Regions from separate parts of the Desemzia sp. FAM 23988 genome, predicted to be linked through region 1. Evidence: predicted binding sites of a transcription regulator. Region 1 holds the regulator's gene; each other region holds the start of a gene.

Region 1 (8,145 bases):
CCAGGAGCTTTAACAGCTGCAACATTGAAGGTACCGCGTAATTTGTTCAAGACTAATGTAGGCAATGCTTCGCCATCAATATCTTCAGCAATAATCAACAACGGACGACCTTGTTGCAAGATTTGTTCCAATAATGGAAGAATATCTTGAATGTTTGAGATTTTTTTATCGGTAATCAAAATGTATGGATTTTCTAAGTTAGCTTCCATTTTATCGTTATCTGTAACCATGTATTGTGACAAGTATCCACGATCAAATTGCATACCTTCTACAACATCTAGTTCAGTTTCGATTCCTTTAGATTCTTCGATCGTGATAACACCATCGTTGCCCACTTTTTCCATAGCGTCTGCTAATAAAGCACCGATTTCTGGATCTCCTGAAGAGATAGAAGCGATTTGTGAAATGGATTCTTTTGTTTCCACTTTACGAGAAACAGCTAATAATTCCTTAACAGCTACTTTAGTGGCTAATTCAATTCCAGCTCGAATCCCTACCGGGTTTGCGCCTGCAGTAACGTTTTTCATTCCTTCGCGAACAATCGCTTGGGTTAAAACAGTGGCAGTAGTTGTACCATCACCAGCTGTATCATTGGTTCTTGAAGCTACTTCAGAAACTAATTGAGCTCCCATGTTTTCAAAGCGGTCTTCTAATTCGATTTCTTTTGCGATCGTCACTCCATCATTAGTGATTAATGGCGAACCGTAAGATTTGTCTAAAACTACATTTCTTCCTTTGGGTCCAAGTGTTACTTTAACAGTATCTGCTAATTTATCTACTCCACGTAATAATGCAGCACGTGCGTCTTCAGAAAATTTAATATCTTTAGTCATTTTCTTTCACCTCATCAGATTGATTTTTATTCGTGTACATGTCTTTATTTACGTTTAGTCTACGATTGCGATGATATCGCTCTCTTTGATCACTAAATATTCAGTACCATCATACTTCACTTCAGAACCAGCGTATTTTTCGAAAAATACTGTATTTCCAACGACAACTGAAAGCTCAGCTTTTGTTCCGTTATCGAGTATACGCCCAGCACCAACAGCAACTACTTCACCAGTTTGTGGTTTTTCTTTTGCTGTACCAGCCAAAACGATACCACTTGCTGTTGTTTCTTCTTCTTTTGTGACTTTAATGATGACACGATCTCCTAAAGGTCTTAACACGTAAATCCCTCCAATTATAGTTTTTCTTTGTTAGCACTCACTCTAAAAGAGTGCTAAATCACTTCTTCATCATATCAAACTGTAAAAATTTTGCAAGTATTTTTTACTCTTGAAAAAGAAAAAGAGTGCCCTTTTATTTAAGGAAGAAATACTTCAAGAAGAAAGCAAAAATTGCTTTAGTGGTATGAGACTTATGTTATACTGTTTATTGAACATCTTTTTTTAAAACTGTTTTACGTCCAAATGCAGTACCATTACAAAGGTGCATTGCTCACTTTATATAGTCTTGTTCTTTTTTAGTGCAACTGTAAATAATTACTTAAAGAAGGTTTTAAACACATGAAGAATTTAATTAAGTCTCCATATGCAAAAATCATTCTCATCTATATTATAGCTCAATTTTTCCCAGTGATAGTGTTGTTTTTTGTACCAGCTAAAGCTGTAGCAGACGCCAGCATTTATGGTACTATCGCCGGTTTCGTGATTGGAGCTATCCTAATGTTTATCGTTAATCATCGGTCTACATTTGATAATAGTCTAGAGAAAACGCCCAGCAATTCTAAAAAATCGATTGTTTTTTGGGGAGTAGGAGGAATGTTTTTAGCTTTTGTTGGTCAATACTTAGCTGTATTTATCGAAACATTCTTGCTCAATACACCTTTAGGGTCACAAAACACTGCAGAGCTCGTTTTCACTGTGAATAAATACCCTATTTTCTTGATTCTAGTAGCTATCTTTGGTCCTATTATGGAAGAGTTTGTATTTAGGAAAGCTATCTTTGGTTATCTTTATGACATTACTGGAGGAATCGGTGCTGCTGTGATCAGTTCATTGATATTTGCCTTTATTCACTTTGATGGTCATTACTTGCTTTATTCGATTATGGGGTTTGTTTTCTGCTATTTGTACTGGAAAACAAAATCGATTGCTGCTCCAATTATTGCTCACGCTTTAATGAATGCTACCGTTACAGTAGCTAACTTATGGCTATACTAATAGTGTTTATAGTAGAAAGGAACTTTTAACGTTCATGAAAAAAAGAGATTTTATTATTCAAATTGTTTTCAATTATGTTCTTGCAGCTATTTTTATCTGGTTTGCAATTGACTACGTTGGTGAATTTGGTTGGGGATTCTTCTCTATCATTTTTGTATTGTTTGCCACACGAGATGTGGTAAGAGCTACGAAGATTTTACAAATCTATCTCAAACTAAAAAAAGGCAACAAACCGTAAATAGGTTTGTTGCTTTTTTTAATCTAATAGCAATAAAGTATCATCACTGTCTGAGTCTGCTTTATAGTGATCGATAAAATAGATAAGAGTCTGCAATTCATTCGCTAAATCCACGTTTTGTACTCGAACTTCTTCTGGTACGGAAATACGAATCGGTGTAAAGTTCAGTATTCCTTTAACGCCAGCTTCAACGAGATTATTTGCAGCATCTTGAGCTGCTGAAGTAGGTACAGTCAGCATAACTACATCGATTTGTTGCATTTTCAACTGTTGTACCATGTCTTCCATTGGATAAACCGGTACTCCAGATTGAATCGTTCCTACAATATCCTTGTTGATATCAAAGGCAGCACTGATGCGCATGTTGTTCCCTTGATGGAAATTGTAATTTAATAAAGCATGTCCTAAGTTACCCACACCAATTAATGCCACGTTCGTTAGTCGGTCTTGTTTCAATGTTTTACTGAAAAAATGCATCAGCGTTTCAACATCGTATCCATAACCTCTTTTTCCTAGAGCTCCGAAATATGAAAAATCGCGTCGAATCGTAGCGCTATCTACTTTCACAGCTTCACTTAATTCAGTTGATGACACACGTTCTTTTCCATCTTCATGCAAATACCGTAAATATCTATAATAAATCGGTAATCTCTTTGCCGTCGCTTTGGGTATTGTATTCGTTGAACCCATCGTTCACTTCACTCACTTTCTTTTATTCAAAATTCACAATATTCGTTAACAAATTATTTGTTTCACAAATTGTCGAGTTTCACATAATAAGATTATAACATCTTCTTATTAAATTACCAGCTTTTTTAAACGGTCATTTCAATATTTTTTTTCGCTTATTTTCTTATCCATACAAAATTCACAAAGAACATTGTGAACCGGCTTTCTTTTTGTTAGTCCAGCCTTCCAGACACTCTCCCACTTAAAGACAGAATATGCTAAACTAAGTGAAAGAGCAGAGATAAGAAATGAGGACAACAAAATGATTCTATTACAAGCTCAACACGTTGCACGTTATTTTGGTGCAGATGTATTGTTTGAGAATATTTATTTAGAAGTACAAGAAAATTCACGTATTGCCCTTGTGGGACGAAACGGTGCCGGCAAATCAACTCTGTTAAAAATCATCGCAGATATTGAACCTCCGGATGCTGGACAAATTTCAAAAGGAAAACAAGTGACTATCGGCTACTTAGCACAAAATACTGGCCTTGACTCTACTCAATCCATTTGGGATGAAATGTTGGAAGTTTTCCAACATGTGATCCAATTAGAAAAGAAAATGCGTCATACCGAAGAAATGTTAGGGGATCCTTCTTTATTAGCCGATGAGGAACTCTATCATGAAACCTTAAAACAGTATGATCAAATGCAGCACGATTTTCGAGAGCAAAATGGTTATGGTTATGAAGCAGAGATCCGCTCTGTTTTACATGGTTTCCGCTTTTTTGAAGAGGATTATGCTAAATCCATCAATCAACTCTCAGGTGGCCAAAAAACGCGTTTAGCTTTAGCGAAATTATTGTTGCAAAAAAAAGACTTATTGATTTTAGATGAGCCTACCAACCATTTGGATATCGAAACATTAAACTGGTTAGAGAACTACTTGCAAACTTATACTGGTGCGTTGCTGATCGTTTCTCATGACCGTTATTTCTTAGATAAAGTAGTTAATGAAGTCTATGACTTAAGCCGTCAAAAAATGCACCATTATAAAGGAAATTATAGTAAATATTTAGACTTGAAAGCTGCACAACTTGAAAAAGAATGGAAAGAATTTGAGAAACAGCAAAAAGAAATTACCAAGTTAGAAGATTTTGTAAACCGCAACTTAGTCCGCGCTTCTACTACCAAACGTGCTCAGAGTCGTCGGAAACAATTGGAAAAAATAGACCGTTTAGATAAACCTCAAGGCGAAGAAAAATCAGCTACATTCAGCTTCCATCCTGCCAAAGAAAGCGGAAATGTCGTGATGTCATTAGAAAACGGAGCTATCGGATATGACCAAACGATTTTATCTGAACCGATCAATATGGATATCCGAAAATACGATGCTATAGCTTTAGTCGGACCAAATGGTGTGGGAAAATCCACACTGCTGAAATCCTTACTCGAAGAACTCCCTCTTATGAAAGGTGAAAAGCGATACGGAACAAATGTGGAAGTTGGCTATTACGATCAAGAACAAGCTGAATTGCATTCTTCTAAATCTGTATTGGCCGAACTTTGGGATGAACACCCTACTACTCCCGAAAAAGATATCCGATCTATTTTAGGCAGCTTTTTATTTTCCGGAGAAGATGTTGAAAAAGCCGTCACTTCTTTAAGCGGTGGAGAAAAAGCTCGTTTGGCATTAGCTAAATTGTCTATGAATCAAGACAACTTCTTAATTCTGGATGAACCTACAAATCATTTAGATATAGATAGTAAAGAAGTACTTGAAAATGCGTTGATCGATTTCGACGGCACACTGCTTTTTGTTTCTCATGACCGCTATTTCATCAATCGGATTGCGTCTAAAGTAATTGAACTGTCTGCAGAAGGAAGCACAGCTTACTTAGGCGATTATGATTACTACCTAGAAAAAAAAGCTGAGCAAGAAGAATTGAAACGACTTGCAGATGAAGAAGCACAGGGAACGGAAAACAGTTCTGGGAAAGATTCCGCTTCTACCGCCCCTTCAAAAAAACGTGAAATCAATAAAGAAAATCAAAAATTGGTTCGACAGCTGACCCGTCGAATCGAAGCCATTGAACAGGAAACTTCTGAATTGGAGCCTAGTATCGAAAATTTAGAAACTGAATTGACCAAACCAGAAGTCTATGAAGATCATTTAAAAGTCCAAGAAATCAATGATAAACTTCAACTGTTGAATGAACAGTATGAAACACTCATGGAAGAATGGGAAGAAACGACGTTAACTCTTGAAGAATTAATCTAAGAAGTCCTTTAAATAAGAAGCTCGGGTTGGCTTGGTGCCCTAATAGTTAGAGTTCTTATTATACAGCTGATTGGCTGGTTTGAGTTCGGTTGAATACCGGACTCAAACCAGCCAATCTTACTTTTTATGTTCAATCTCAATTCTTCATCAAGGCGGTTTTAACCTTGATGTTCAAACCTCTTTCTTCATCAAGACGGTTTTACTCTTGATGTTCAATCTCAATTCTTTATCAAGGCGGTTTTAACCTTGATGTTCAAGCCTCTTTCTTCATCAAGACGGTTTTACTCTTGATGTTCAATCTCAATTCTTCATCAAGGCGGTTTTACTCTTGATGTTCAATCTCAATTCTTCATCAAGGCGGTTTTAACCTTGATGTTCAAGCCTCTTTCTTCATCAAGACGGTTTTACTCTTGATGTTCAATCTCAATTCTTCATCAAGGCGGTTTTAACCTTGATGTTCAAACCTCTTTCTTCATCAAGACGATTTTACTCTTGATGTTCAATCTCAATTCTTCATCAAGACGGTTTTACTCTTGATGTTCAATCTCAATTCTTCATCAAGACGGTTTTACTCTTGATGTTCAATCTCAATTCTTCATCAAGGCGGTTTTAACCTTGATGTTCAAGCCTCTTTCTTCATCAAGACAACTTCAACCTTGATGTTCAAGCCTCTTTCTTCATCAAGACGGTTTTACTCTTGATGTTCAATCTCAATTCTTCATCAAGGCGGTTTTAACCTTGATGTTCAAGCCTCTTTCTTCATCAAGACAACTTTAACCTTGATGTTCAAACTCACTTCAAAATACACCCTTTACTCCGCCACAGAAAAAGCAACCCCCACAAAAAATTAGATTTCACTCTAACTTGGAGGTCGCTGCTTCTTTTTCTATCTAAATAGCTTTTAAAACATCTAATAAACTGGCTTTAAATTTGTCTCTATCTACTTCTTCACACACACGCACATTCGGTGTTTTGCCGGTAAAGTTTGAGACATCCACTAAATCGTAGCCTCTGGTCAGCTCACCATGTACTTCAATATCTACATAATACATATCAGAGCCTGTCATGATACTTTCATCTGCAGCTATAGCAACGAGTAATGTATCAGGGTGAGTAATCCCGTCTAACTTATGAATTTCTTGATCATAACGTATAACTGCACTATTTACATCCATGTAAAATTTAGATCCTGCTGTTCCTAGCGCTTGAATCTCCGTTTGGTCCTCTTTTTTCATTACGGAATGTTTTTTACACATATCCCAGCCCACCATAGTGATAGGAACACCAGAATGCATGACAATTCTGGCAGCTTCTGGATCTACATAGAAATTATACTCTGCTGCTGCCGTAATATTTCCTAACGTATTGTTTAAACCTCCCATAATATAAAGATGAGGGATGTCTTTAACAATTGTAGGATCTTTTTTGATGGCCATCGCAATATTGGTTAGAGGAGCAATCGCCAATAAAGAGATCTCGCCGGGGTTTGCTTTGACTGTATCAATAATGAAATCAACAGCGTGTTCTTTTTCAGGACGTTGTTCGGTTTTTTCAAAATAAGAATCGCCCATGCCATATTTCCCATGAATATCCTCAATCGTAATATGCTTCTCTACTCCAACTGCCATAATGGGTCTTTCATAGCCTTTGTATACCGGCACATGGTAGTCAGATTTTGCCATTTGAACTGTGTAAAGCGCATTTTCTACTTCTTGTTCAAAGTCGACATTCCCTCCAGCCACCGTTACTCCTTCAACTTTAAAGTAGTGCAGCGCTGTTAGAATAGCTATTGTATCGTCTCCAGCTGTATCTGTATCAATAATGACTCTTTTCATCGTTTCCTCCTGCAAATGTCTTCAAATTTGTACCCGTTCGCATGCCTTTATTCTGGCGCAGTCACTTCATCAGGATTTGTCGGTACAACAATGTCTCCATTGATAATTTGCTCTTTGAATTCTTCAACAGCTGTCCAGACCTCTTCGCTCAAATTGCCTCGTGTCATATAGATAGCCTCTTCTTTCAGTCCTAATTGAGTGATTTTACCTCCTGGGAAATTGCCTTCCATTGTATCATGCGCAACTGATTTGATAGCTGTTCCTAAACCTTTAATGGAAGACGTTAATGTTAAATTACCGCCTCCATAGTTCCCTTCTTCTGTTTGATCACGATCACTACCGATGACCCAAATTTGCTCATCCGGGTTGGCATTCATACGATCTCTTGCTTCAGAAAAGACACCATTACCAGCATCTCCTGCTCCTTGGTAAATCACATCGATTCCGTTAGAATACATTCCTGCGGCAATTTGTCTGGCTTTTGATGTATCTGCAAAAGAGCCGACATACTCTACTTGAACTTCAACACTTGGATCCGCTGCCTGAACTCCTGCTAAAAAGCCGGCTTCAAATCGATCTAAAACTTCACTTTCTTGTCCAGCTACAAATCCGATTTTCCCTGTTTCAGTTGATAGTGCAGCAGAAACTCCTGCTAGGAATGCATTTTCTTGATCTTTAAAAAGAACTGAAGCTACATTATCAAGTCCTTCTATACTATCATCGGTAATCACAAATTGCTGCTCAGGATTGCCTGCAGCAATTTCTTTAATAGAATCTTTTAATTTAAATCCAACACCAAAAATGATATCAAAGTCATTCATGATGGCTTGATTTAAGTTGGGTATGTATTCTGAATCTTCATTAGAAGCAATGTACGCATAGTTCTCACCTTCAAGACCATTTGTTTCTTCCCCCCACTCAATCATACCTTCCCATGCAGATTGGTTAAAGGAA
Region 2 (8,145 bases), on a different contig from region 1:
GGATTTTTAAGAGGCTTTTTGTATAAAAAGAGCTAGAGAATGAGTGTCATGTATTATTTCTAACTTGATAAACAACGTTATGTGAACTAGCGAGCTAAAAAGCGTTTACAATTGACGGAAATAAGAACAAATCAATTAAAATCAATATTTTTGCTTGTTCAGTGTAGACATAACAAGAGAAATAAACTATAATAAATTCGTAATAATAAATAGTAAGTAAAGTTATAATACATTTGTTTGCTCAAAGAATAACAATTTTTTATAAATGAACATAGGATAAGGAGTTTTTCGAATGGCAACAAAAAATATTGTTGTAGTTGGTGCTGGTTATGCTGGTGTGGCTGCTACGAAAAAATTATCAAAACATTTTAAAAAAGATAAAGATGTGGTTATCACTTTAATTGACAAACACTCTTATCAAACTTACATGACTGAGTTGCATGAAGTCGCTGCGGGCCGTGTAGAACCCGATGCAATCCAATATGATCTGCAACGTTTGTTCGCTCGCCAAAAAAATGTAGATATCGTAACAGATGAAGTACTTCATGTAGACCATGATGCAAAAACGGTTAAAACAGTAAAAACTGTCTTTAACTATGATTATTTGATTTTAGCTATGGGTGGAGAGCCTAATACGTTTAACGTACCTGGTGTTGAAGAAAATGGATTCACATTATGGTCATGGGAAGATGCGAATGCGATCCGTCGTCACATCAAAGATACAGTAGAAGCTGCATCAAATGAACATGACGTTCAAAAAAGAAAAGCAATGTTGACGGCTGTTGTCAGTGGAGCTGGGTTCACTGGTGTTGAAATGGTCGGAGAATTGATGGAATGGGGAGAACGTTTAGCTAAAGACAATAAATTAGATCCTGACGAATTTAGCTTATACTTAGTAGAAGCTGCTCCGAAAATTCTTGGAGTCGTTACTGAAAAAGAACAAACTAAGGCTGAAAAATACATGTCGAAAAAAGGGATTCAAATCATCAAAGGCAATGGGGTAGCAAATGTTGCTAAAGATTCAATTGAATTGACGGACGGTACTGTGATCCCAACTCATACATTAGTGTGGACTGCAGGAGTTAAAGCTAATTCAGATGCTGCTGAATATGGCATTGAAACGGCTCGTGCGGGGCGTTTGGTAGCGAACAAATACATGGAAGCTAAGGGCGTAAAAGATGTCTATTTAGCTGGAGACCTTGTGTACTACGAAGAACCAGAAAAAGACAACACACCAGTTCCACAAATCGTTCAAAGTGCAGAACAAACAGGTCACACGGCAGCTGCAAACATCATCGCTGCAATGGAAGGCAAAGAAAAAGTAGAACACAAAGGTAATTACCAAGGATTTATGGTTTCTATCGGTTCTCGTTACGGTGTAGCTTACTTAATGGATAAAATCCATTTAAGCGGCTTCCTGGCAATGTTTGTAAAACATATGGTGAACTTATTGTACTTCTTGACTATCGGATCTGCTTTCTACTTTGTTCAATATATCAGACACGAATTCTTCTTTATTAAAGACAAACGCAATATTTTCCGCGGACACTTATCACGATTAGGAAACATTTTATGGTCAGTACCATTGCGTGTTTTCTACGGAAGTATGTGGACTTGGGAAGGGATCAAAAAGACATTTGGTTTATTCGGGACAACATCTTGGTTTGGCAAAGAAATCGTCTTGCCATTTGAATGGCTGCAAGAACCAACCACAGGTGCTTCTCAAGTAGTTGAAGAAGTAGTCGCTAAACCGGTATTTGGTTTAAGCTATGTGTATGGTGAAGAACCAATGATGGTATTCAGCAAAGCTCCAGGCTGGTTCAACTCTATCATGGAATTCATGATTCCTAATACAGATGTCGCTTTATTCTTCCAAAAGTTCATGACAATCGTTGAGTTATTGATCGGATTAGCGATTATTGCAGGACTGTTTACATGGTTGGCAAATGCCGCTACTATTGCTTTAGTCGTTTCATTCTCACTTTCAGGTATGTTCTACTGGGCAAACGTTTGGTTCATTCCAGTCGCGATCTCATTGATGAACGGATCTGGTAGAGCATTTGGATTAGACTATTACGTGATACCATGGATTCAAAATAAGTTGAGTAAGTGGTGGTATGGAGATATTAAATCCATCTATGAAACTGGTATTAACAAGTAAAATGTGTTAAAAAGGGGATGGGACAAAAAGTCCCATCCTTTTATTTTTGTAAAACGTTCAACAGAGGTGAAGATAAATGAAAAAGCAGCTAAAGATGGTTCGTCGGTGGGATATTATGATTGTATTAGCTTTGATGGTAGCGTCTTTCCTTCCGCTGGTTTTTTTTACGTATGTGCAAGCTCAGACTGGAGATGCTGAATTGAAAGCAGTGATCAGCGCAAACGGAGAAATCGTTAAAGAGTTTATTTTAACGGATGATGGCCAGACCGAAGAATATGTCTATACAGATGACCATGGGCATAAAAACACCGTGATTCGTGATGGATTGAAAATTTATATGTCAGATGCAAGTTGTAATGATCAATTATGTGTTCGAAAAGGCGAAATCAATGCATTTGGCGAGACGATTGTTTGTTTGCCGAATCATTTATTAGTTGAAATAGAACCCAGTCAGTCTGATGTTGAAATTGAAAATGAGCTAGACATTATTTCCTGAAATAAGCACTTTAAAAATAGAGGAGAACTGGTATGAAGATTCACCCAATGTGGAAAGACTATCCTTCGATACAAACTGAATTAAAAGCATGTATTTCTTTAATCGAACAAAACATCACTATTAAAAATAAAGATGTGCAACAAAAAATCGTTCAATTGCTTTCTTCCGGCGGTAAAACATTACGTCCTGCGTTTAGCTTAATGTTTTCACAGTATAAAAGCGAAACGGATCAGGAAAAAGCTCGAGCGATTGCAGCTGCTGTTGAAGTGCTGCATTTAGCAACTTTGGTGCACGATGACGTCATTGATGAATCTGATTTGCGTCGCGGGCAAGAGACGATTAATACGCAATATGACAATCGAGTAGCAGTATACACCGGCGATTACTTATTTACTGTCTGTTTTCGTCTGCTCACAGATTATGCAGCGGATGCTTCGGCGCTGCAATTAGATAAAAACGGCATGGAAAGCATCTTGGTTGGCGAACTGAACCAAATGAATATGAAGTACAATTCTAATATGACTATGCGCAATTATTTGAAACAAATACAAGGCAAGACAGCACAATTGTTTGCGCTGAGTTGTTATGCTGGGGCCTATGAAAAGGGCTCAGAAAAAATGGCCAATTCAGCTTATCAAATCGGCAATAATATAGGTATGGCTTTTCAAATTATTGATGATGTACTGGATTACACGCAAGATACTGTGATTGCAGGGAAACCGATGATGAGCGATTTGAAAAATGGTATTTATACCGCTCCTCTTTTATTTGCCATGCAAGAAAATCGGGAAGTATTCGAGCCTTATATTTTAAAAAAAGATCAGATCACAGAAGAAGAGATCAAAGAAGTATACAAGTTGGTGCAGTTGTATAAAGGTGAAGAACGCGCGAAAGAATTAGCCAATAAATATACTAAAAAAGCGTTAAAACGAATCAAACGACTGCCTGAAAATTCAATAAAAAGCACTCTATTGACCATTACTGAGCAAATGTTGTCTCGTGATATGTAAAAAAGAAACCTTATAAAATAAGGTTTCTTTTTTTAAAAGTGAAATGTTCATAAATTTTTCAGATAGTTAATGAAAAAATTATTAAATTGTGTGAAATAGATTGATTTGTTTTGCTGTCAATGCTACTATAAGTACGTAATAAAGAAAAGAAATATTTGTGAATACTTACACAAATAGAAGTGCATATACTAAAAAAGGGTGGGTATAAAATGAAAAAATTATTCTCAGTATCAACGTTAACTTTAGCTTCAGCTTTGGTATTAGCTGCATGCGGCAGTTCTGAAGAAGCAACAGAGTCATCTGAATCAGCAGCTTCAGAAGGCGGATTACAAGATGGAACATATACTTTAGTAGAGAAAAACTTGGATGAAAATGGCTGGAAAACAGACTTCTCTATTACTGTAAAAGGCGGAGAAATTACTGAATCAAATTATGAGAACGTAAATGAAGCTGGCGATAAAAAATCTGAAGACGAAGCTTATCAAGAAAGAATGTCAGAAGTTTCCGGCGTCGGTCCAGTAGAGTACTTCCCGCAATTAAATGAACAATTAGTTGAAACTCAAGATCCAGCAGCAGTTGAAGTAGTAACTGGAGCTACACACTCATCAGAATCTTTCAAAGAGTATGCGCAACAATTAGTAGACGCTGCTGAAGAAGGCAATACGGATACCATTGAAATCGATAATTAATAGTTTCTATTCTCATTAATTGATTTATAATAACAGGTAGGGGCAATGTATTTTGTTCCTGCCTGTTTTTGTATGAATTACGAGAAGTTAGGAGAAATAAAATGAAAAAAATATATCAACATAAAAAAATCTTAAGTGGACTAATGATGGGAGCTTTTTTTCTTTTACTGGCCGGCTGCGGCTCGAAAGAAGAGCAAGCCTTGCTCACCACGCCCTATGAACAAACAGAATTTCTAATGGGTACTTATGTAACATTGCGTGTGTATGATGAAGGGAAAGAGGAAGTTCTGGAAAATGCTTTTGCCCGAGTCGAGAAATTAGCGGATAAGGTAACTGTTAATGAACCTGGCTCAGAAATCGACAAAGTCAACGAAGCTGCGGGAGACGAAGCTGTCAAACTTTCAGATGATGTGTATCCTTTAATCGAAACTGCTGCAAAATACAGTGAAGTTTCTAATGGCGGATTTGATTATACTGTAGGACCTATAACAGATTTATGGAGAATCGGCTTTGATGATGCTAGAAAACCGGAGCAAGCTGAAATCGATGCAGCATTGCCGCTAGTGGATTACAGCAAAGTTGAGTTAGATGCAGAAAATCAAACCATCTTTTTAACCCAATCAGGAATGGCTTTAGATTTAGGAGCGATTGCTAAAGGCTATATTGCAGATGAGATCAAGGTATTATTCGAAGAATCAGGGGTCACCACGGCTATTATCGATTTAGGTGGAAATGTAGTCGTTATGGGAGGTTCGCCTACCAGAGAAGGAGAAGCTTGGAATATCGGGATACAAGATCCTTTATCTGAACGAGGAGAAACCGTTGGAAAGACCAAGCAAAAAGATCGGTCAATCGTTACTTCTGGAATCTATGAACGTTATCTTGAAGTGGATGGGGAAATTTATCATCATTTGATGAATCCTGAGACTGGTTACCCTTTTGATAATGAAATTGCTGGCGTGTCGATTATTTCCAATCGTTCTGTTGATGGGGATGCTCTTTCAACAGTTGTATTTGGATTAGGGTTAGAAGATGGATTGGAATACGTGAACAATCGAGATGATATAGAAGCTGTTTTTATTACCAAAGAAAAAGAAATTTATACGTCAGATGGGTTGATGGATAACTTTGAATTGACTAATGAGGAATACACTTGGGTGAATAAATAAGTTTAAGCTGGAGTGCATCAAAAAAACCTTTAAAGGAAGTGTATGAATGAGTGTACCTGTTTTTTTAGAATTGGTTGAGATAAAAACCAAATTAGCTAGTTTATTTCCTTTTACATTAGGTGTTTTATTTTCTTTGTATTATTTCTCGGAGCTGAATGGAGTAAACACCTTGCTGTTTTTTCTTGCAATGGTGGTTTTTGATATGGCCACTACTGCAATCAACAATACGATGGACTATGTCAAAGCAAAAAACATGGACTACAAAGACCAGGAAAATATTTTAGGAAAAGCTGGGTTGTCAGTGAAGCAAGTAACCTATTTGATTGTGGCAATGGTAACTTTTTCTGCTGTCATTGGTCTGTTATTGGTTTATCGAACGAACCTTTTGCTGCTGGTCATAGGTGCTATTTGTTTTGCGGTAGGAATATTATATACTTTTGGACCATTCCCGATCTCTAGAATGCCTTTAGGTGAAGTGATGTCTGGTTTGACAATGGGATTTGGTATTTTCTTTATTGCCGTTTTTATCAATGTTCCTTCTACCTTTATCACAGCCTTGACAATAGAATGGCCTAATTTCGCGCTGACAGGAAGCATCCAAAATGTAGCAGCCATCTTTTTAGCTTCTCTGCCGTTAGTGTTTACGATTGCCAACATTATGTTGTCCAATAACATTTGCGATTACGAGACAGACATTACCAACCATCGCTATACATTAACTTTTTATATTGGCAAACCAATTGCTGTGCGTTTATACCGTTGGTTGTACTATGGGGCTTTTGCTGCCAGCACATTAGCCGTTTTACTAGGAGTCAACTCTGTTTTTATGTTAGGTATCTGGATCATTTTCCCTATTGTTCAAAAAAATATTCATGTTTTTACCAATAAGCAAGATAAAGCCACTACATTTGGCTTAGCCATAAAAAATCTAATTGTTTACCACGGGATGCAAATTATTCTATACAGTTTAGCCATTATTTTTCAATGATGAAACAGGGCGGCAGTTGATTTAAAAACTAAAATATTCTGGAAGAAGGCTAGTAGAAATGGGTTTTAGCACATTATGTTACCATGAATTCCGTAAACGAGAAGAAATTACTGAACAAGGACCGTCTCCGATCAAAGTGACGCAAGATTATGATGATGCACTGCCGCGTGAACTCTTTACCTATGTAGAAGACTTTGAAGCGCAAATGAACTACTTAAAAGCGGAGCAGTATCATGTCTTGACGTTAGAAGAAGTTCGGGCTTATTTGAACGGAGCAGAGATTCGGGAAAAATCGGTTTTACTGACAGCGGATGATACTTATCAATCGTTTAAAAAGTACGCTTATCCGATCTTGAAAAAATTGGATTTTCCTGTTGTTTCATTTGTAGTGTTAGGTTGGTTGAGCGAGCAGGAAGAACCATTTCTGGCTAGTCGTTCTGTGTCTATGAGCAAGGAGGAGCTGGAAGCTATGAAAGGTCTAGTGACAACAGCCAATCACACTACTCTGCTGCATCAACGATTTGCGGACGGCAGCTCCGCAATCCAAACGGTTACTGACGAAGCATTGAAAGCAGATTTGGCGACATGTGGAACTTATGTAGAAGAGCCTGATGTTTTTGCCTATCCTTTTGGAATCTACAATGAACGAGATCTTTTACGCTTAACAGCAATAGGGATGGACTTGGCATTTACTTGCAAGTCAGGTAAAAATACGCAAGATACGCCGCCGTTAGAGTTGCACCGTGATGTGGTTCCGCTGGGTATCTCATTAGAAGAATTTAAAGCAATCGTTTCATAAAAACAACAGCCTGAAAAGTACCGATCCAGGACTTTTCAGGCTGTTGTTTTGTGATTTATTGGAGTATCGGTCTGTATAAGGAACTTTATTTAGTTCACCCTTAATCACACGACTGTCGACTGGGGTACTGTCTTTTGGAACAACAAAAACCCCTTCTACTTTTTAAGTAAAAGGGGAGAAAAGGGCTTGGGTTGGTGTTATGCTTTAATGGTTACTGGCTCTCTGCGAATAACTTCTTGTGTTTCGATATCAAAGAAGTGTCCTTTGTTCATGTCGAAAGCTAATTCAATCATTTCGCCAGGATTGTGGAAGTCGCGTGCATCTACTTTAGCTATGAATTCTGTATTGCCGACTTTTGAATACAGCATAGTTTCAGCACCCAATAGTTCTGATACTACAACTTCAGAATTAACGACAGTATTTGGAGAAGAATCGATAGCGATTTGTTCGCTGTGGATGTCTTCAGGACGAATACCGAAAATCAGTTTTTTGCCATCATAACCACGTTCTTTTAACAAACTCAACTTGCCGGCTGGAACTTCGATTTGTAAATCTGTTCCATTAGAAATCGTATTGTCTTCCAATGTTACTTCAAATAAGTTCATGGCTGGAGAACCGATAAATCCGGCAACAAAAACGTTATTTGGTGTATCGTAAACTTCTTTTGGAGAACCGATTTGTTGGATGAATCCGTCTTTCATGATAACGATACGATCTGCCATTGTCATCGCTTCCGTTTGGTCATGGGTTACGTAAATAGTTGTTGTTTCTAAGCGGCGGTGCAATTTAGCAATCTCTGCACGCATTGCTACACGCAATTTCGCATCTAAGTT
Region 3 (8,145 bases), on a different contig from region 1:
CAAAAGTGAACAGTAAGGTCGTGATCTAATCGAAAATAGAATAAATCGGCTCCAACCTGTACTCATGCAGCAGTTTCAGCAAAAAATGCAGCACAACAAGCTGGCTCATGCTTATCTTTTTGAAGGAGCAAAAGGTACGGGAAAGAAAGAGCTGGCCTTATGGATTGCTGCGGGGCTTTTTTGCCCAAATAAACAAAATGGAATACCTTGTACGACGTGTCAAAATTGTACGAGAGTATTTGAGCAGCACCACCCGGATGTGGTGGAAGTTGAGCCAGAAGGTCTATCGATCAAGGTAGAACAAATTCGTTATTTGAAGTCTGAATTTGGGAAAAGCGGTGTAGAAGGAAATCAGAAAGTTTTTATTGTCAGCGATGTGGAAAAAATGACAGTGGGTGCAGCGAACAGCTTATTGAAGTTTTTAGAAGAGCCTAGCGGAAATGTGACAGCCTTTTTATTGACTACTGCCAAGCAGCGGATCCTGCCGACCATTTTATCCCGTTGTCAGTTGATTCACTTTTCTCCGCTTCCAAAAGACATCTTGCAACAAGAGTTAGAAGATAAAGGGGTATCCAAAAACCAGGCAGCATTGCTGGTACATTTGACCAATGACATTGCGAAAGCTCACGAAATGAGTCAAGATGAATGGTTCATGGATGCACATCCAGTCATATGGAAATGGTTCTTGAAAATTGCTAAAAAAGATAAGCAGAGTTTTGTCTTTGTTCAAACGACAATCATGAATCATTTTAAAGAACGCAGTCAGTACCAATTAGCTTTAGAACTGTTACTGCTCATTTACCGAGATGCATTAAGACTAGCTTACGATGCAGAGGCCTCTCGACTTGCTTTTCCTCGCTACCAAGAAGAATTGACTCAATTCGTGGATAATAAATCATCTAAGATCATTATTTCATCAATAGAAGAAATCTTAGCCAGCCAGAAAAAATTAGAAAGCAACGTCAACGCTCAAGGTATATTTGAGCAATTAGCGATTCGTTTAATGAATGACGCATCACGTTTGCCAGCAAAATCGCGGTAAAAAAGTAATGAATAGAACAAGAAACGTTCTGTTTTGAAGGAGGATCAATGATAAGCGTGGGTGAAAAGATGGACAAAAAAACTTTGTTTGATAGTTTCAATCGTTTAGAGAATGATGCGGGCCAAGCGTTGAATCGAATTTCAGAATTAAAAAATGAAATTGGTGCATTGGTTGAAGAAAATGCTTCATTACGGATTGAAAATCAACATCTGAGAGATCGATTGACAGATTTGGAAAAACCAGATGCTAGTAAAGAACCAGCCGAGACGGAAATGTCAAAATCTCGTTTGAATCTTGAAAAAATCTATGAAGACGGCTTTCATGTCTGCAACGTATTCTATGGCTCAAGAAGAGTCGATGATGAATCTTGTGCGTTTTGTTTAAATGTGATTTATGGCGAACGCCGTTAAAAAGAATCCGATAAAAGTACTTAGTCCAAGCTGGTCGAACGAGCCCAGTAAAAGCTGAGTATTTTTTTGTTTTTCTGAAGTATAAGCGTAATCAGTTCTAAATAGAAAAAAGAAAGTTAGCGTGTTATAGTGGATGTATTTGATAAGATGAAAAGTGAGGGATATCTATGAAAGCAGTCAGCATGAAAAAACCAGGAAGTGCAGCAGAATTGATTATGGAAGAGCGCGCTAAACCAACGCCTCAAAAAGGTGAATTACTGGTAAAAGTAAAAGCAACGGCTATCAATCGAACAGATATTATGAAGCGTGAAAATCAACAATTGAAACCGCCATATCCTATTTTAGGTGTTGAAATGGCGGGAGTGGTGGAAGAAAATAACAGCTCGAATAAGGAGTTTACACCTGGAACTCGAGTAGCTAGTTTAGTGAACGAGGGAAGTTATGCAGAATACGTAACGGTTCCAGCTGAACGAGCGATTGTACTGCCGGATGAAACTACTTTTGAAGAAGGGACAGCCATACCAGAAGTATTTTTAACAGCTTACCAAACGTTGTATTGGTTAGGTGAATTAAAACAAGAAGAAACTGTATTGATTCATGCAGGCGGAAGTGGTGTTGGAACGGCTGCTGTCCAATTGGCGAAACAACTGACTGGCGCAAAAGTAATCACAACAGCTGGTTCAGCAGAAAAATTAGATTTTTGTAAAAGGTTGGGAGCAGACGAAACAATCAATTACAAAACAGAAGATTTTTCTGAACGTGTTCTTGAAATGACAGACGGTAAAGGGGTCGATTTGATTTTAGATTTTATCGGAGCTTCTTACTGGGAGAAAAATCTGAAGTCCATCAAAGTAGACGGCCGTTGGATTTTAATTGGTGTTTTAGGTGGCGCAACGGTTGAAAACGTCAATCTAGGTGCGTTATTAGGTAAACGGGTTTCCCTGATAGGGACATTATTGACCCCAAGATCAGATGAATACAAAGCTGAATTAACGCATGAATTTGCAGAGAAGGCATTGCCGCTGTTTACAGCTGACAAAATCCATCCGATTGTTGATCGTGTATTTCCATTTGAAGAAGCCGCGGATGCGCATCGCTATATGGAAGACAATAAAAACACAGGGAAAATTATTTTGTCTTTGGAAAAAGTGGACAGCAGAGACTAAACTTCCTTAAAACGGAGAGCTGCATTATGCTATAATAAAAAAAGTATACTGAATGAAGGATGTGTGACGTGCATGGACCAGTTGCTACAAAGTGACGAACGAGTAGATCGAATTATCAGTCAAGACTTGGATATTATCCAAAGTCCTTCTGTATTTTCTTTTTCACTGGATGCTATTTTATTAGCTGATTTTGCTCAAGTTCCAAAGCATCATAAAGGAAAAGTTGTCGATTTATGTGCGGGGAATGGAGTTATTGGACTGATCTTAAGTCAAAAGACGAAAAGCCCGATCATTGGAATCGAATTGCAAAAACGTTTAGCAAACATGGCTGAAAGAAGTATTCAGATGAATCAGTTGGAAACAAAGGTGTCCATTATTAATGGGGCAATAGGAGATGCTGCAAATTGGATCAAACATGATTCTGTAGACGTAGTGACTTGTAATCCGCCTTATTTTGCAGCTACCGAAAAAAGCACTCGTAATCCGAACCAGCATTTGGCTATTGCGCGTCATGAATTACATACGAATTTAGACGAAGTGATGAAAGTGACTAGCGGATTATTGAAAATGAATGGAAAAGCTTATTTTGTCCATCGCCCAGACCGATTGTTGGAGATTTTAGAAACAATGAAAGCTCATCGCTTGGCGCCTAAAAAATTGCGGTTTGTTTATCCAAAAATTGGGAAAGAAGCCAATACAATTTTGATCGAAGGTATCAAAGATGGAAAAGATACGGGATTCCGCGTGCTGCCTCCATTGATTGTTTATGATGAAGAGAACCATTATTTACCGGAAGTGAGTGCTATGTTATTTGGAAAAGAACACCATTAGTTATTTCTATGTCTTGTATTGCAATGACGGCACCTTTTATGGCGGCTATACCACAGAATTAAAACGGCGTGAAGAGGAACATAATTCTGGCACTGGGGCCAAATACACCAAACCTGTTAAAAGGCGTCCGGTGCATATGGTCTATGCGGAAGCATTTGCTACAAGAAGCGAAGCCACTAAGGCAGAATATGCGTTTAAACAGCAAACGCGCAAACGAAAAATACAGTACTTGATGCAACAAGGAGTTGAATTTCCTCTTTCCGCAGATTCAGCATGTGTGGTGAATATGGAAATGTTAAACACTAAGGAGGAAACAGCAGATGTTTCAGCAAAAGAGTTTTGAGCCGCAATCCACTGGGACATTGTATCTCGTTCCTACTCCGATAGGGAATTTAGAAGATATGACGTTTCGGGCGATCCGTCTTTTAAAAGAAGTCGATTTGATTGCATCAGAAGATACGCGAAATACGCAAAAATTATTGAATCATTTTGATGTCCATACGAGTCAAATCAGTTTTCATGAACACAATTCCCAAGAACGGATCGGCCAATTGATCGATCGGTTGGAAGACGGACAGGATATCGCTCAAGTAAGTGATGCGGGCATGCCTTCTATTAGCGACCCTGGACATGATTTAGTAGTAGCTTGTATTGAAGCAGGTATTTCGGTCGTGCCACTTCCTGGAGCAAATGCAGCTCTGACAGCATTGATCGCTTCAGGTTTGAGTCCACAACCATTTTATTTTTACGGTTTTTTGCCGCGTAAAAAGAAAGATCAAGTAGAAGCGCTAGAAGAATTGAATTTGCGGCCGGAAACGTTCATCTTGTATGAATCCCCGCACCGGTTGAAAGAAGTGCTGAAGAATATGAGCACGGTATTAGGCGAAACTAGAAAGATCGTTTTATGTCGTGAGTTGACGAAGCGGTACGAAGAATTTATTCGAGGGACGATAGAAGAAGTTCAGGAATGGGCGCAAAACACAGAGATTCGTGGAGAATTTTGTGTGATTGTTGAAGGAAACAGCGAAAGCTCCTTGTGTCCGGAAGAAGATATGAGTTGGCAAAAATGGACAGTCAGAGAGCATGTTACACAAGTCATGGAGGAACAACGCCTGCGCAGTAAAGAGGCTATTAAAGAAGTGGCTAAAATACGCGCTATGAAAAAGCAGGAAGTTTATTCACACTATCATGAGATAAATTAAAAGAAGAGCAAAAAATCCATTTAATTTTCTGTCTAATTAAATGGATTTTTTTGTTTAATTTTAAAAGCACTTAGAGAAAAAATACAGACCATATATGCTCAATTATTAACAAAACAACTGTACTAATTATTCGTCGATCCTGTTATAACATTTTTTAGTTCGAAAATAGAAGTTTAAAATAAGCGAATTTAATCACATAAAATGATTTACTTTCTAAAAAAAATGAGGTAATATCATATGTGAAATAGATAACAAAGTTTGGAGGAATAGGAATATGCAAGAAGTGCTAAGAGAATTTAAAACAAAAGAAGTTTCCGTTGAGGATGTTATTCAAGGGTACACAACTAAAGCTAAAAAAGCGTTGACAGAGTTGGAAGACTTTAATCAAGAAAAAATTGATTACATTGTCCATCAAATGTCGTTGGCTGGACTGAATGACCATATGCGCTTGGCTAAATTAGCCGTGGAAGAAACTAAACGTGGCGTTTATGAAGACAAATGTGTGAAAAATATGTTTGCAACAGAATCCATTTGGCATGATATCAAAAATGATAAAACAGTTGGCGTCATTCAGGATGATGAACAAGCCGGGTTAATGACGATTGCAAGTCCGGTCGGAGTAGTGTGCGGAGTAACTCCGGTAACTAATCCAACTTCTACAACGATGTTTAAAGCCATGATTGCTGTAAAAACAAGGAATCCGATTATTTTTGCTTTTCATCCAAGTGCTCAAAAATCATCCGCTGAAGCGGCTAGAGTATTGTATGAAGCTGCGGTAAAAGCAGGGGCACCAAAGAATATTATTCAATGGATCGAGACACCCTCGTTAGAAGCCACGAATACGCTGATGAATCACCATGATATTGCGGTTGTACTGGCTACTGGGGGATCAGGAATGGTAAAAGCGGCTTATTCTACAGGAAAACCGGCACTTGGTGTAGGTCCTGGAAACGTACCAAGCTACATTGAAAAAACAGCTAAAATCAAGCGGGCTGTAAACGACATTATTCTGTCGAAAACATTTGATAATGGAATGATTTGTGCTTCTGAACAAGCGGTAATCGTGGATCAAGAGATCTATGATGAAGTAAAAGCAGAATTCGAACGTCTACAAGTATATATTGTGCCTAAAAAAGAGTTGGCTTTACTGGAAAATACCGTGATGAATAAAGACAAAACAGCGGTAAACCCAGCTATCGTTGGTCAATCGGCAGACACCATCGCAAAACTTGCTGGTCTGAAAGCACCAAAGGGCACTAAAATATTGGTGGCGGAATTAGATGGAGTGGGCAGTGAATATCCATTATCCAGAGAAAAATTATCTCCTGTATTAGCTATGCTGAAAGCGAACGATACAGCACAGGGATTTGAATTAAGCCAACAAATGTTGGAACTTGGCGGACTTGGGCATTCTGCAGCCATCCATACCAATCGTATGGATCTAGCAGCAGAATTTGGAGAACAAATGAAGGCCGGTCGTGTGATTGTCAATTCACCTACTGCGCAAGGGGGCATCGGGGATATTTACAACAACATGCTGCCATCTCTAACCTTAGGATGCGGTAGTCATGGGCGAAATTCCGTGTCAACAAACGTTTCTGCAGTGAATTTGCTGAATGTCAAAACAGTAGCAAAAAGAAGAAACAACATGCAATGGTTCAAATTACCGCCAAAAATTTTCTTTGAAAAAAATTCGGTCCAATACTTGCAAAAAATGCCGAATGTGAATCGTGTATTTGTAGTGTGTGATCCTGGTATGGTGCAATTTGGATATGCAGATATTGTAGAAAATGAATTGAAGAAACGTTCAAATCCAGTAGCTGTGCGCATCTTCTCAGATGTGGAACCCAATCCGTCTATTGAAACGGTCAATCGCGGAACAGCAGCTATGCGAGAATTCCAACCGGATACAATCATTGCCTTAGGTGGTGGATCGGCTATGGATGCGGCTAAAGGAATGTGGTTATTCTATGAACAACCAGAATCTGATTTTGATGGTGCAAAACAAAAATTCTTAGACATTCGTAAGAGAGCGTACAAGATTCCAGATTTGAAAAAAACACAATTTGTTGCTATCCCTACCACATCAGGAACTGGTTCAGAAGTAACTCCGTTTACCGTTATTACAGATAACGCGATCAATGTGAAGTACCCGCTGGCTGATTATGCGTTGACACCAGATGTGGCCATCATTGATGCTCAATTCGTGATGACAGTGCCTAAATCCATTACGGCAGATACTGGGATGGACGTATTGACTCATGCAATAGAATCCTATGTTTCTGTTATGGCAAGCGATTATACAAAAGGCCTTAGTTTACAAGCTATCAAACTGGTTTTTGAATATTTGGAAGAATCCTATGCTTTTGCTACTGAAGAGGCCCGCGAAAAAATGCACAATGCTTCTACTTTAGCAGGGATGGCTTTTGCAAATGCCTTCTTAGGGATCAATCATTCTTTAGCACATAAAATTGGAGCTGAATTTGAGATTCCACATGGCAGAGCGAATGCAATCTTGATGCCCCATGTAATTCGCTACAATGCTAAAGCTCCTTCAAAACATCAATTGTTTCCGAAGTACGAGTATTTCCGAGCAGATGAAGATTATGCTGAAATTGCTCGTTACCTTGGGTTAAAAGGAGAAACGACAGCTGAATTGGTAGAAGCTTTGATTCAAAAAATCTACGAATTAGGGAAAAAACTGAATATTCAGATGAGTATGAAAGAGCAAGGAGTTACAAAAAAACAACTGGATCAAGCGGCAGACAGATTAGCAGAATTAGCCTTTGAGGATCAATGTACGACAGCTAATCCAAAAGAACCATTGATTGCAGAGTTGAAAGAAATTTTATACGCTACTTATAAAGGTTAAGCTAAAAGACACTTCTCTCTATTTTGAGTGAAGTGTCTTTTGATTTTGTTCATTAGATAGAAGTGCCTTTATCCTTGGCCAGCAAGTCACGGATTTCTTTTAAATATTGCTCAGAAGGAGGTACTTCCACCTCTATCTCTTCTTCCTCAACCTGTTTCATGAATTTGCCTTGGGCATTATTGATGACTTTCACAAATAGAAAGATAACAAATGCAATAATCAAAAAGTCGATCACTGAACTGATAAAAGCTCCGTAAGTAAGTTCTACTCCAACAATCGTGAAAGAAAGGTTCGATAAATCAGATCCGCCGGTAAGAGCACCAACCACGGGGCTGATAATGTTGTCCACAAGTGAAGTCACGATTCCTGTAAAAGCTGAACCGATAACGACCCCAATTGCTAAGTCCAGAACATTCCCTCTAAAAGCAAATTCTTTAAACTCTTGTATAAAATTTTTCATATTGTTCCACCTCCTTGCTTTATTCATTATAGTATTAGATGAATTGTATTCACAAGAAGAATATTTATAGAAAGGGATAGCAAATTTTAATAGTAATTTAGTTTTATTATTATATAATTGAATCAAGGGATTCAGAGTTTGCTTCTGTAAAGGAATAAACAC

The links. Region 1 encodes Rex, which represses fermentation and respiration genes when NADH is low (regulators of the CRP and FNR family bind a similar motif). Its sites were predicted from a motif close to TTGTGAANTANTTCACAA; they were not measured.
Region 2: ACEN4L_RS04130 (FMN-binding protein) is a predicted target of Rex. The motif match lies at 3,823-3,840, and genes of this name have one in related genera.
Region 3: adhE (bifunctional acetaldehyde-CoA/alcohol dehydrogenase) is a predicted target of Rex. The motif match lies at 4,889-4,906, and genes of this name have one in related genera.

The regions. Positions count from the first base shown of each region.
Region 1 covers NZ_JBGQQS010000003.1:38,266-46,410, reverse strand. Annotated here, with positions in the region: gene groL (chaperonin GroEL) at 1-833, opposite strand, end outside; gene groES (co-chaperone GroES) at 888-1,172, opposite strand; gene ACEN4L_RS02775 (CPBP family intramembrane glutamic endopeptidase) at 1,512-2,168, shown strand; gene ACEN4L_RS02770 (YdiK family protein) at 2,203-2,406, shown strand; gene ACEN4L_RS02765 (redox-sensing transcriptional repressor Rex) at 2,425-3,096, opposite strand; gene ACEN4L_RS02760 (ABC-F family ATP-binding cassette domain-containing protein) at 3,398-5,356, shown strand; gene ACEN4L_RS02755 (nucleoside hydrolase) at 6,247-7,191, opposite strand; gene ACEN4L_RS02750 (BMP family protein) at 7,239-8,145, opposite strand, start outside.
Region 2 covers NZ_JBGQQS010000004.1:147,815-155,959, reverse strand. Annotated here, with positions in the region: gene ACEN4L_RS04145 (FAD-dependent oxidoreductase) at 293-2,161, shown strand; gene ACEN4L_RS04140 (NusG domain II-containing protein) at 2,238-2,657, shown strand; gene ACEN4L_RS04135 (polyprenyl synthetase family protein) at 2,690-3,667, shown strand; gene ACEN4L_RS04130 (FMN-binding protein) at 3,877-4,356, shown strand; gene ACEN4L_RS04125 (FAD:protein FMN transferase) at 4,458-5,525, shown strand; gene menA (1,4-dihydroxy-2-naphthoate polyprenyltransferase) at 5,572-6,513, shown strand; gene ACEN4L_RS04115 (polysaccharide deacetylase family protein) at 6,572-7,312, shown strand; gene ACEN4L_RS04110 (ABC transporter ATP-binding protein) at 7,510-8,145, opposite strand, start outside.
Region 3 covers NZ_JBGQQS010000010.1:37,492-45,636, forward strand. Annotated here, with positions in the region: gene holB (DNA polymerase III subunit delta') at 41-1,042, shown strand; gene ACEN4L_RS07365 (DNA replication initiation control protein YabA) at 1,111-1,452, shown strand; gene ACEN4L_RS07370 (NAD(P)H-quinone oxidoreductase) at 1,620-2,618, shown strand; gene ACEN4L_RS07375 (tRNA1(Val) (adenine(37)-N6)-methyltransferase) at 2,691-3,449, shown strand; gene ACEN4L_RS07380 (GIY-YIG nuclease family protein) at 3,445-3,792, shown strand; gene rsmI (16S rRNA (cytidine(1402)-2'-O)-methyltransferase) at 3,770-4,651, shown strand; gene adhE (bifunctional acetaldehyde-CoA/alcohol dehydrogenase) at 4,926-7,523, shown strand; gene mscL (large conductance mechanosensitive channel protein MscL) at 7,576-7,983, opposite strand.